DNA from 2 places in the Pseudoalteromonas sp. MelDa3 genome. Region 1 is predicted to be linked to the other one. Evidence: predicted binding sites of a transcription regulator. Region 1 holds the regulator's gene; the other holds the start of a gene.

Region 1 (4,219 bases):
CTCACCGACTTACTTATGCTTGAAAATGGTAAAGCATTGACTACACAAGGCACTAGTTCATGAATGCAGCGCGCATAATATTAAGCGTTTTATTCATTAGCTGTATGGTTTGGCTTTGGTACCCTTATTTTACACAAACAAATATTGTACCTCAGACTGAGCCTGAAGTTATTGCCAAGCCTGATTACATAGCCATTGAACTCAAACAAACAGCCTATGACGAACAAGGTAAAATTAGCCACAAAGTTACTGCGGCTAAAATGGAGCTATATCAACAATTAGGTTTTACGTTTTTTGAAAAACCTATTTTTACTTTATATAACGAAAAGCAAACGTGGCAAATAAATGCAGACGAAGCAACATTATACGAAGACAAACAATTAATTTTAGAAGGCAATGTGGTTGCCAAAAACTTAACCGATAACGCCATGATAGACAAAATCAATGCTGATAATATTCAGGTAGATATAAAGCTATTAACAATGCGTTCGGAGCAACCCGTTATCATCACTGGACCCAATTTAAAAATCACTGGTAAAGGCCTAGAAGCCGACTTAAAAACCGAAGTGATAAAACTAATTAACCATACGCGAACCATATATTATGACCAATAAAATATTAAAATCACTTATTATTCCTACACTTATACTAGCGTTTAATAGTAGTGCTGCAGAGCAAAATACGCAACCGGCTGCAAATCAAATTTCAATAAGCGCCGATAAGCAAGAAGGTCAATTAAAAGCTAATGTCGGGATTTTTGAGAAAAACGTTGAAATTATTCACGGTAATCGCCGTATCACAGCCGACCGCTTAGAAGTACATAAACGCGATGAACTTGGTGATAATAAACAATTATTAATTGCTACAGGTAGCCCTGCGTACTTTGAAGAAAAGCAATCAGATGGCACGACTATGAGCGCCAGTGCTGACGAAGTACGTTATGATGTATCTAAGCGTTTTTTAACGCTTGTTGGTAATGCACAAGTATCGCAAGCGGGACAAAAAATAAATGCTAAAAGCATTACCTACGATATAGAGCAGCAGCTAATCAGTGCCGAAAAAGATGAAAACTCAACTGACCGCGTTCACACAATTTTAGTGCCAATCGAGACTAAAAAAAGTAAAAAAAGCGACAAAGGTCAACCATGAGTACATTAAAAGCTGAACTATTAGCAAAGAGCTATAAAGGCCGTGAAGTTGTAAAAAACGTCGGCCTTGAAGTCAAAGCTGGCAGTATTGTTGGCTTACTTGGCCCTAACGGTGCAGGTAAAACCACCACGTTTTATATGATAGTAGGACTTGTACCTAGCGACAAAGGTAAAATATCGATAGACGATAACGATATTACTCTTTTACCTATGCATAGTCGTGCTAGATTAGGCATTGGCTACTTACCGCAAGAGTCTTCAATATTCAGAAAGCTGACTGTTTATCAAAACTTAATGGCCATTTTAGAAACGCGCAAAGAGTTAAATAAACAAGCTAGAGAAGACACTCTCGATAAATTATTAGATGAATTTAGCATACAACACATTCGTGATAGCCAAGGTATGGCATTGTCAGGAGGCGAACGTCGTCGTGTTGAAATAGCACGTGCGCTGGCAGCAGATCCTAAATTTATATTACTGGATGAACCATTTGCAGGTGTTGACCCGATTTCGGTATTAGACATAAAGAAAATAATAGAACATCTTAAAAATCGTGGGATTGGTGTATTAATTACCGATCATAACGTAAGAGAAACCCTTGATGTTTGTGAAAAAGCCTACATTGTTTCTCATGGGGAGCTGATTGCATCAGGTACTCCAGAACACGTATTAAATGATAAAACAGTACGCGATGTTTACTTAGGCGAGCAATTTAGGCTGTAACATTTACGCCATGTCTTTAAGCATCTGCTAGTATTAATTATAACAACATAAAAGGATTGTTAGAGATACATGAGGCAATCACTACAGCTGCGCATGGGCCAGCAACTTACAATGACTCCACAGCTGCAACAAGCTATTCGTTTGTTGCAACTCAGTACATTGGATCTCCAGCAAGAAATACAAGAAGCTCTCGACAGCAACCCGCTATTAGAGGTTGAAGAAGCAGACTATTCAGAAGACGCTGCAGGTAAAAACGAGCAAAAAGCAGATACAGATGACATAACTGTTAGCGCATCTGCCGATGATGCTCCAAGTGAATACGAACAAGATAGTGGTGAAGCACTTGCAAAAGACACGCTAAGTGACGACATGGCTATGGATGTTAGTTGGGATGAGTACATGAGTGCCGCCCCAGCAGCATCATCGGGTCCGATGCCTGAAGACGAATCAATATACCAAGGCGCCTCTACTGAAACGCTCCATGAGTATTTAATGTGGCAGTTACAACTAACGCCATTTAGCCCTACAGACGAAGCTATTGCTATTGCGATTGTAGAAGCCGTCGATGATTCAGGTATTTTAACACTAAGCTGCGAAGAGATTTTAGAAAGCTTTAATCAAGAAAACGAAGATGATAACGAAGTCGAACTTGATGAAATTGAAGCTGTATTAAAACGCATCCAACTGTTTGATCCTGTTGGTATTGCTGCACGTAGTTTACAAGAGTGTTTGTGTATTCAGCTTAACCAGTTTGATAAAGAAACACCTTACATTAATGAAACAAAAATGATTTTAACCGAGCATATTGATTTATTAGCTGCTCGTGACTATCGTACATTAATGAAGAAAACTAAGCTCAAAGAAGAAGAGCTTAAGGAAGTAATGACATTAATACATACTCTTAGCCCTAAACCTGCAGATACTATTGTAAGAGAAGAATCTGAGTATGTTATTCCTGATGTGTCAGTTAAAAAAATTAAAGGCCGCTGGGTTGTTGAGTTAAACCCAGACAGCATGCCTAAAATTCGTGTTAATAGCCAATACGCGGCAATGTCTCGCACTGTAAAATCCAGTGGTGACAGCCAGTTTATTCGCTCGCATTTACAAGAAGCTAAATGGTTTATTAAAAGCTTAGAAAGTAGAAACGACACGCTATTAAAAGTAACAAATTGTATTGTTAAGCAACAACAAGGCTTTTTTGAACACGGTCCTGAAGCCATGAAACCAATGGTTTTAAATGATGTTGCTGAAATGGTAGAAATGCACGAATCAACAATTTCGCGCGTAACAACCCAAAAGTATATGCACACACCCCGTGGTATATTTGAGCTTAAATATTTTTTCTCAAGCCATGTAAGCACCGAAAACGGTGGTGAATGTTCATCTACAGCAATCCGTGCGCTTATCCGAAAATTAATCGCAGCAGAAAACTCAGCAAAACCATTGAGTGATAGCAAAATAGCGGATATATTGGCTGAGCAAGGAATTAAAGTAGCGAGACGTACAATCGCAAAATACCGCGAATCTCTGGCTATTCCACCGTCAAATCAACGTAAAAGTTTGATTTAAGACGCAAAAAAAAGAGGGTAATGCTTATGCAACTAAACTTAACTGGTCGTCACGTAGAATTAACCGATTCACTAAGAGACTATATTAATACCAAATTTGCGAAGCTAGAAAGACACTCTGATCATATTAATAATGTTCATGTCATTCTCGATGTAGAAAAATTAAATCAAAAAGCAGAAGCCACCATACACGTAAGCGGTGCTGAGTTATTTGCCTCTACAGAACATCAAGATATGTATGCCGCCATTGACTCGTTGATCGACAAGCTCGATCGACAAGTAATTAAACACAAAGAGAAGCTTGCTCGACACTAATATGATGAAATTAAGCTCACTTATATGCCAGGACTGCAGCAAAGCTGCGGTCCTTTTTAATAGCAAAAAAAGAATTTTAGAGTTCATTAGCGAACTTGCTCACGACAAACTTCCGTATTTACCGCAACAAGATATTCTTAATGCTTTAATGAGCAGAGAAAAATTGGGTAGTACAGGTATAGGGCGTGGCATTGCCATTCCTCATGGAAGAATGAGCGGTGCAGAAGAGCCTTTGGCTTTAGTACTCGTTAGCGAAACTCCAATAAATTTTGATGCAATCGATAATCGCCCTGTTGATATTTTCGTCGCACTCATCGTACCAGATGGCGATAACCAGCAGCACTTAAAGACTCTAGCAACTATTGCTGATAAACTAAACAACAAAGATTTTTGTAAACAGTTACGCAGTGCAAAATCAGATGCTGAGCTTTACCAAGTTATTGTCAATCAATCATAGTTTTATAA
Region 2 (4,219 bases), on a different contig from region 1:
TGAAAATAATATAAAAACACTACAGATAAAGTTTGAAGTAAAAGAAAAAGAAGAAAAAATACAGCAACTAGAGTACGCAAAAGATATTAGTGAGCTACAAGCTAAAGAAGAATATCATCAAAAAATAATTTGGCGACTTAGCGCTGCTATTGCTTTTATTTTAGTTATTGCTTCATTATTTTTATTTTATCGGCAGGCTCGACAACGTCAAAAATATCACAATATTTCATTAACAGATTACCTAACAAATTGCCCTAATCGCAGAGGAATAATGCGCGCAGCAGAAGCAAAACTTGGTGAAGGTAAAATGACTATAGCAATTGTTGACTTAGACTACTTTAAAAAAGTTAACGACCATTTTGGTCACGATGTTGGCGATTTAGTTCTTATTGCCTTTGCAAAAGCTGCAAGAGAAACACTATGTAATGATCATCAGTTTGGCCGTTACGGCGGCGAAGAATGGTTATTTGCACTAAATACGGCTGATGAACGAATAATTCGCGATATATTTAACCGACTCGCTATTAGCTTCGCCGAGCATTGCAGTAATATAGAAGACTTTCCTACAGATACAAAAATCACTTTTAGTGCAGGAGCCTCTGTAAGTAGCCCTTTAAAAAGCACACTAGATGTTCTTATTAAGCATGCAGATAAATTACTTTATAAAGCAAAAGAAAACGGAAGAAACCAAGTCGTTGTTGATTAAATAAACACAGCTAAAAGTATTGGCTCAGTTAATTGACTAAAGTCCATCTAAAACCATCTGTTTAATTTTATGTGCCTTTACAAAATGATCTAATTTATGGGTGTGTATCCACCAAGTAGCAGCTTCCATAAGTAGCTCTGGGTCGTCGTTTTTATTAGCAAAAAATGCATAAAAAGAAAGCCCTACATTTTCGCCTTTAACTGCTATTTTTTTATCGCACACGGTAATTATTTTTGCTCTTAGTTCTTCCCTCATACATACCTTATTTAATTATATTTTTACTGTATATGTACTATTGAAATACGCCATTTAAAAAGCTAACGATTAGCTGTAAAAGACTTCTATCAACCAAACCGTGATTCTCAAGCTCTTTATTAGGCGTATTTACTTTTGCAGCTTTGCATTCATTATCTAATGTTTCATTTTTACGTGTATCGGTTTCGTATGCAATATCTGCTTGTTCCATACATTTTGCCGAGCCTGCGTAAGGCTGTGCCGCACAAGCGCTTAGTAATAAAAAAAGTGGAATTGCTATCAATAATTGCTTCATAACTAATCCTATTTTTACGCAACTTATTTAATTTAAATTACAGCTGCAAGTTAGCCTATTTACTTTCTACCACCATTACAAAAAATTCAAAAAAGAACGCCCCCACTGCATCAAAAAAAGTATCATTTTTTTCATCCTTTTTAATTTGTGCGCTAATGCATTGATTATAAACTTCTGAGCTTGTTTGAGCGCCATTTCGATCAACCGTTTCGGCCTCTTCAATGCATAAGTTAGGGTCAGAACGTGGGGCTGTACTACAGGCACTTAGTAAAGCGCACAGCAATAATGCGGCGATGGGGCTTTTTATGTTCATCCTTAAACTATCCTATTAAGTTAACGTGCTACCTGCATTTATACCGATTGATATTATATGTGGGAGTAATACATATAGATTGTACCTAAATAATGTTGCTACTTTATCACTGCAATAAAATAAACAACCAGTAAATATTTGTAAGGTTCTGTAGGAATTTATACTCACTTTATAATTGAACTACGTAAAAGCCTGAAATTATTGCATTCATATCACTGTAAAATTTACAGTGATATGAGCATAAAAATAAAAAATCAAAATAAAAGCAATAAAATACATCAACTTAATATTTGGCATTTAGTTTGCTAGTTAATGGTATAAGCAAATAAATTGTAAAAGGATTAGTTATGAATATTTTTGAAGCACTACGTCATGACCATGACAAACAAAGAAAATTAGTAGATGCACTTATTCAAACGCACGGCGACACAGAGCAGCGCCACACGCTAATGGACGAGCTAAAAACAGAATTAGAACAGCACGCAAAGTTTGAAGAACGTTACTTTTACAACCCACTTATGTTTGATGACTTAACTCATGAAAAAGCGCGCCACAGCGTAGCTGAACATCACGAAATTGATGAATTAATTGAACAACTTGAAGATACCGAAATGAGCTCGTCTGCATGGTTAGTTGCAGCTAAAAAGCTGCACCATTTAGTACATCATCATTTAAGTGAAGAAGAACACGAAGTATTTCAATTAGCGGGTAAAGCACTAACCGAAGGGCAAAAACAAAGCTTAGCAAAGCAATACAACGACGCTATGCATTAACGTATAAACCGACTTCCGCACTCCCTGTGTACTTATTGGTTATAAGCCAAATAGCTTATAACCAATTTTTTGCATATATTTTATTACTTTACAGTAAATTTTACGTCTTGGTCGCGTAATAAGTAAAGTGCGAAACACGCAGCCCACATTGGCCATGCAGTGAAGAATAATAAGTTATTAAAGCCATCTATATACTGGTTGTACGAAGAAAGCGTTGATAAGCCATGCATTACAAAAATGATACCGTAAGTTATACGCTTTTTAATACCCGCTAAAAATGCCAATACTAATACAAGTTGTAGAGCACCGATAACATAAGCAACTATGTCAGATGAGCCACTAATACCGTAAAAATGTTCGAAAATACGTGCGCTATGACCAGGGTTTACGAATTTATCGAACGTCCACATAACCATTACAATAAATACGCCTAAACGCAAAGATAAAAGTGACCATTGCAAACGGTTTTGCACATCAGAACTCATTGAACCTGTCATAAAATTTCCTTAAATGAATATTAATAAACGTTGAAGTAACCTAGACCGTATAAGTTATTTTTTATTTCAAAAAAATTTAATTATTTTAACTAAAAAAGTAATTAAGCTTTGTAGTAATAAAAGTGAAGCTTATTTTTGGAATTAAAAAATGCTGCGTAAAAGTTAACAACTTTAAAATGTTAGCAGGTGAAAAGTAGTCTATAATTTAAAAAGCCCATTAAAAGCAAATATTTACATTCACTCTAATACAATCGCTCTATTGATATTTTATCGACTGATAAAACTATAGTACTTAATTACCACCTTTATAATACATCTGTTTTGTTATGTTCTAAAAAACAAAAAGAATCGAAATTTTACTGAAATTTATTTTTAATCCTTTCGGTCTTTATCGCCAACAACATTTTAACCGTAGAGAGAAAACGTTTGAAACACGCATATTTAGCACTTTCCCTAGCCACTATATTAAATACACCACTTAATGCTTTTGCAGCCGAAGAATCAAAAACAACAAAAGATGGCGCAATAGAGCGCATTGAGGTGGCAGGCCAAGCTATTAAATCTCAAGGTCTTTCGGTTAAAAACGCCACTGTAGACGGCCCTTTTGGCGACAACTTAGCCCTACAAGATATAGCCCGCTCAGTCACACCAATTTCAAGCGAGTTAATAGAGCAACTCAATATTACGACTTTACAAGACGTGCTCGCAGTAAGCCCTAATACCTATTCAGCCAGTGGTTTTGGCGCACCTAGTTTACCTACTATTCGTGGGCAATTAGGTGAGCTTTTTCAAGATGGCACACGCCGACAAGCCGGTAATAACGGCTTTGGTGTGCCCTTATCGTTCAACTCTATAGAACAGATAGACGTGGTAAAAGGCGCGCCGCCGGTATTATTTGGCTCAAGCCAACGCAACGGTGGTTTTGTAAACTTACATTCTAAAAAAGCATCAACTGACGAAAGTAAAGGCAAAGCAACGGTATCTGCAGGTCGATGGGATCAGTACAGTGTTTTAGTTGATTACAGTGCACCCATTGTAAAAGACAAAGTAGGCTTTAGAGTAAGCGCTGAACACATAGATAACGGCAGCTACTACGACTTTTCAGGCACAAAGAGCGACAGCTTATTTGCATCATTACGCGTATTACCTGATGACAAGAGCAGCTGGGATATTAACTTTGAGTTATACCAAGTTGAATTTACCGATAACGCAGGTATTAACCGCCCTACTCAAGCGCTAATAGATAATGGCCTTTATATTACCGGCCAAGGCGTGCAAGCAAATGGCAGCACAGTACCGGCAGCAGGTTCAATAATCTCACCAACTGGGCAAGTAAAAATAGACCGTAGTACAGTACTTACCGATCCTGATAATCAGAAC

Evidence for each region. The regulator sigma-54, encoded in region 1, starts transcription at its own class of promoters, with help from an activator protein. The targets are predictions, from matches to a motif close to GTTGGCACGNNNNTNGNNT.
Region 2: a site for sigma-54 is predicted at 1,859-1,877, ahead of CXF89_RS16620 (hemerythrin domain-containing protein). Genes of this name have one in related genera too.

The regions. Positions count from the first base shown of each region.
Region 1 is NZ_PJBR01000007.1:114,708-118,926, reverse strand. It holds gene kdsC (3-deoxy-manno-octulosonate-8-phosphatase KdsC) at 1-63, shown strand, start outside; gene lptC (LPS export ABC transporter periplasmic protein LptC) at 60-614, shown strand; gene lptA (lipopolysaccharide transport periplasmic protein LptA) at 604-1,149, shown strand; gene lptB (LPS export ABC transporter ATP-binding protein) at 1,146-1,871, shown strand; gene CXF89_RS02425 (RNA polymerase factor sigma-54) at 1,941-3,440, shown strand; gene hpf (ribosome hibernation promoting factor) at 3,467-3,754, shown strand; gene ptsN (PTS IIA-like nitrogen regulatory protein PtsN) at 3,759-4,211, shown strand.
Region 2 is NZ_PJBR01000110.1:1,356-5,574, forward strand. It holds gene CXF89_RS16600 (tetratricopeptide repeat-containing diguanylate cyclase) at 1-706, shown strand, start outside; gene CXF89_RS16605 (DUF6500 family protein) at 743-961, opposite strand; gene CXF89_RS16610 (hypothetical protein) at 999-1,256, opposite strand; gene CXF89_RS16615 (hypothetical protein) at 1,312-1,569, opposite strand; gene CXF89_RS16620 (hemerythrin domain-containing protein) at 1,917-2,342, shown strand; gene CXF89_RS16625 (hypothetical protein) at 2,426-2,839, opposite strand; gene CXF89_RS16630 (TonB-dependent receptor) at 3,266-4,219, shown strand, end outside.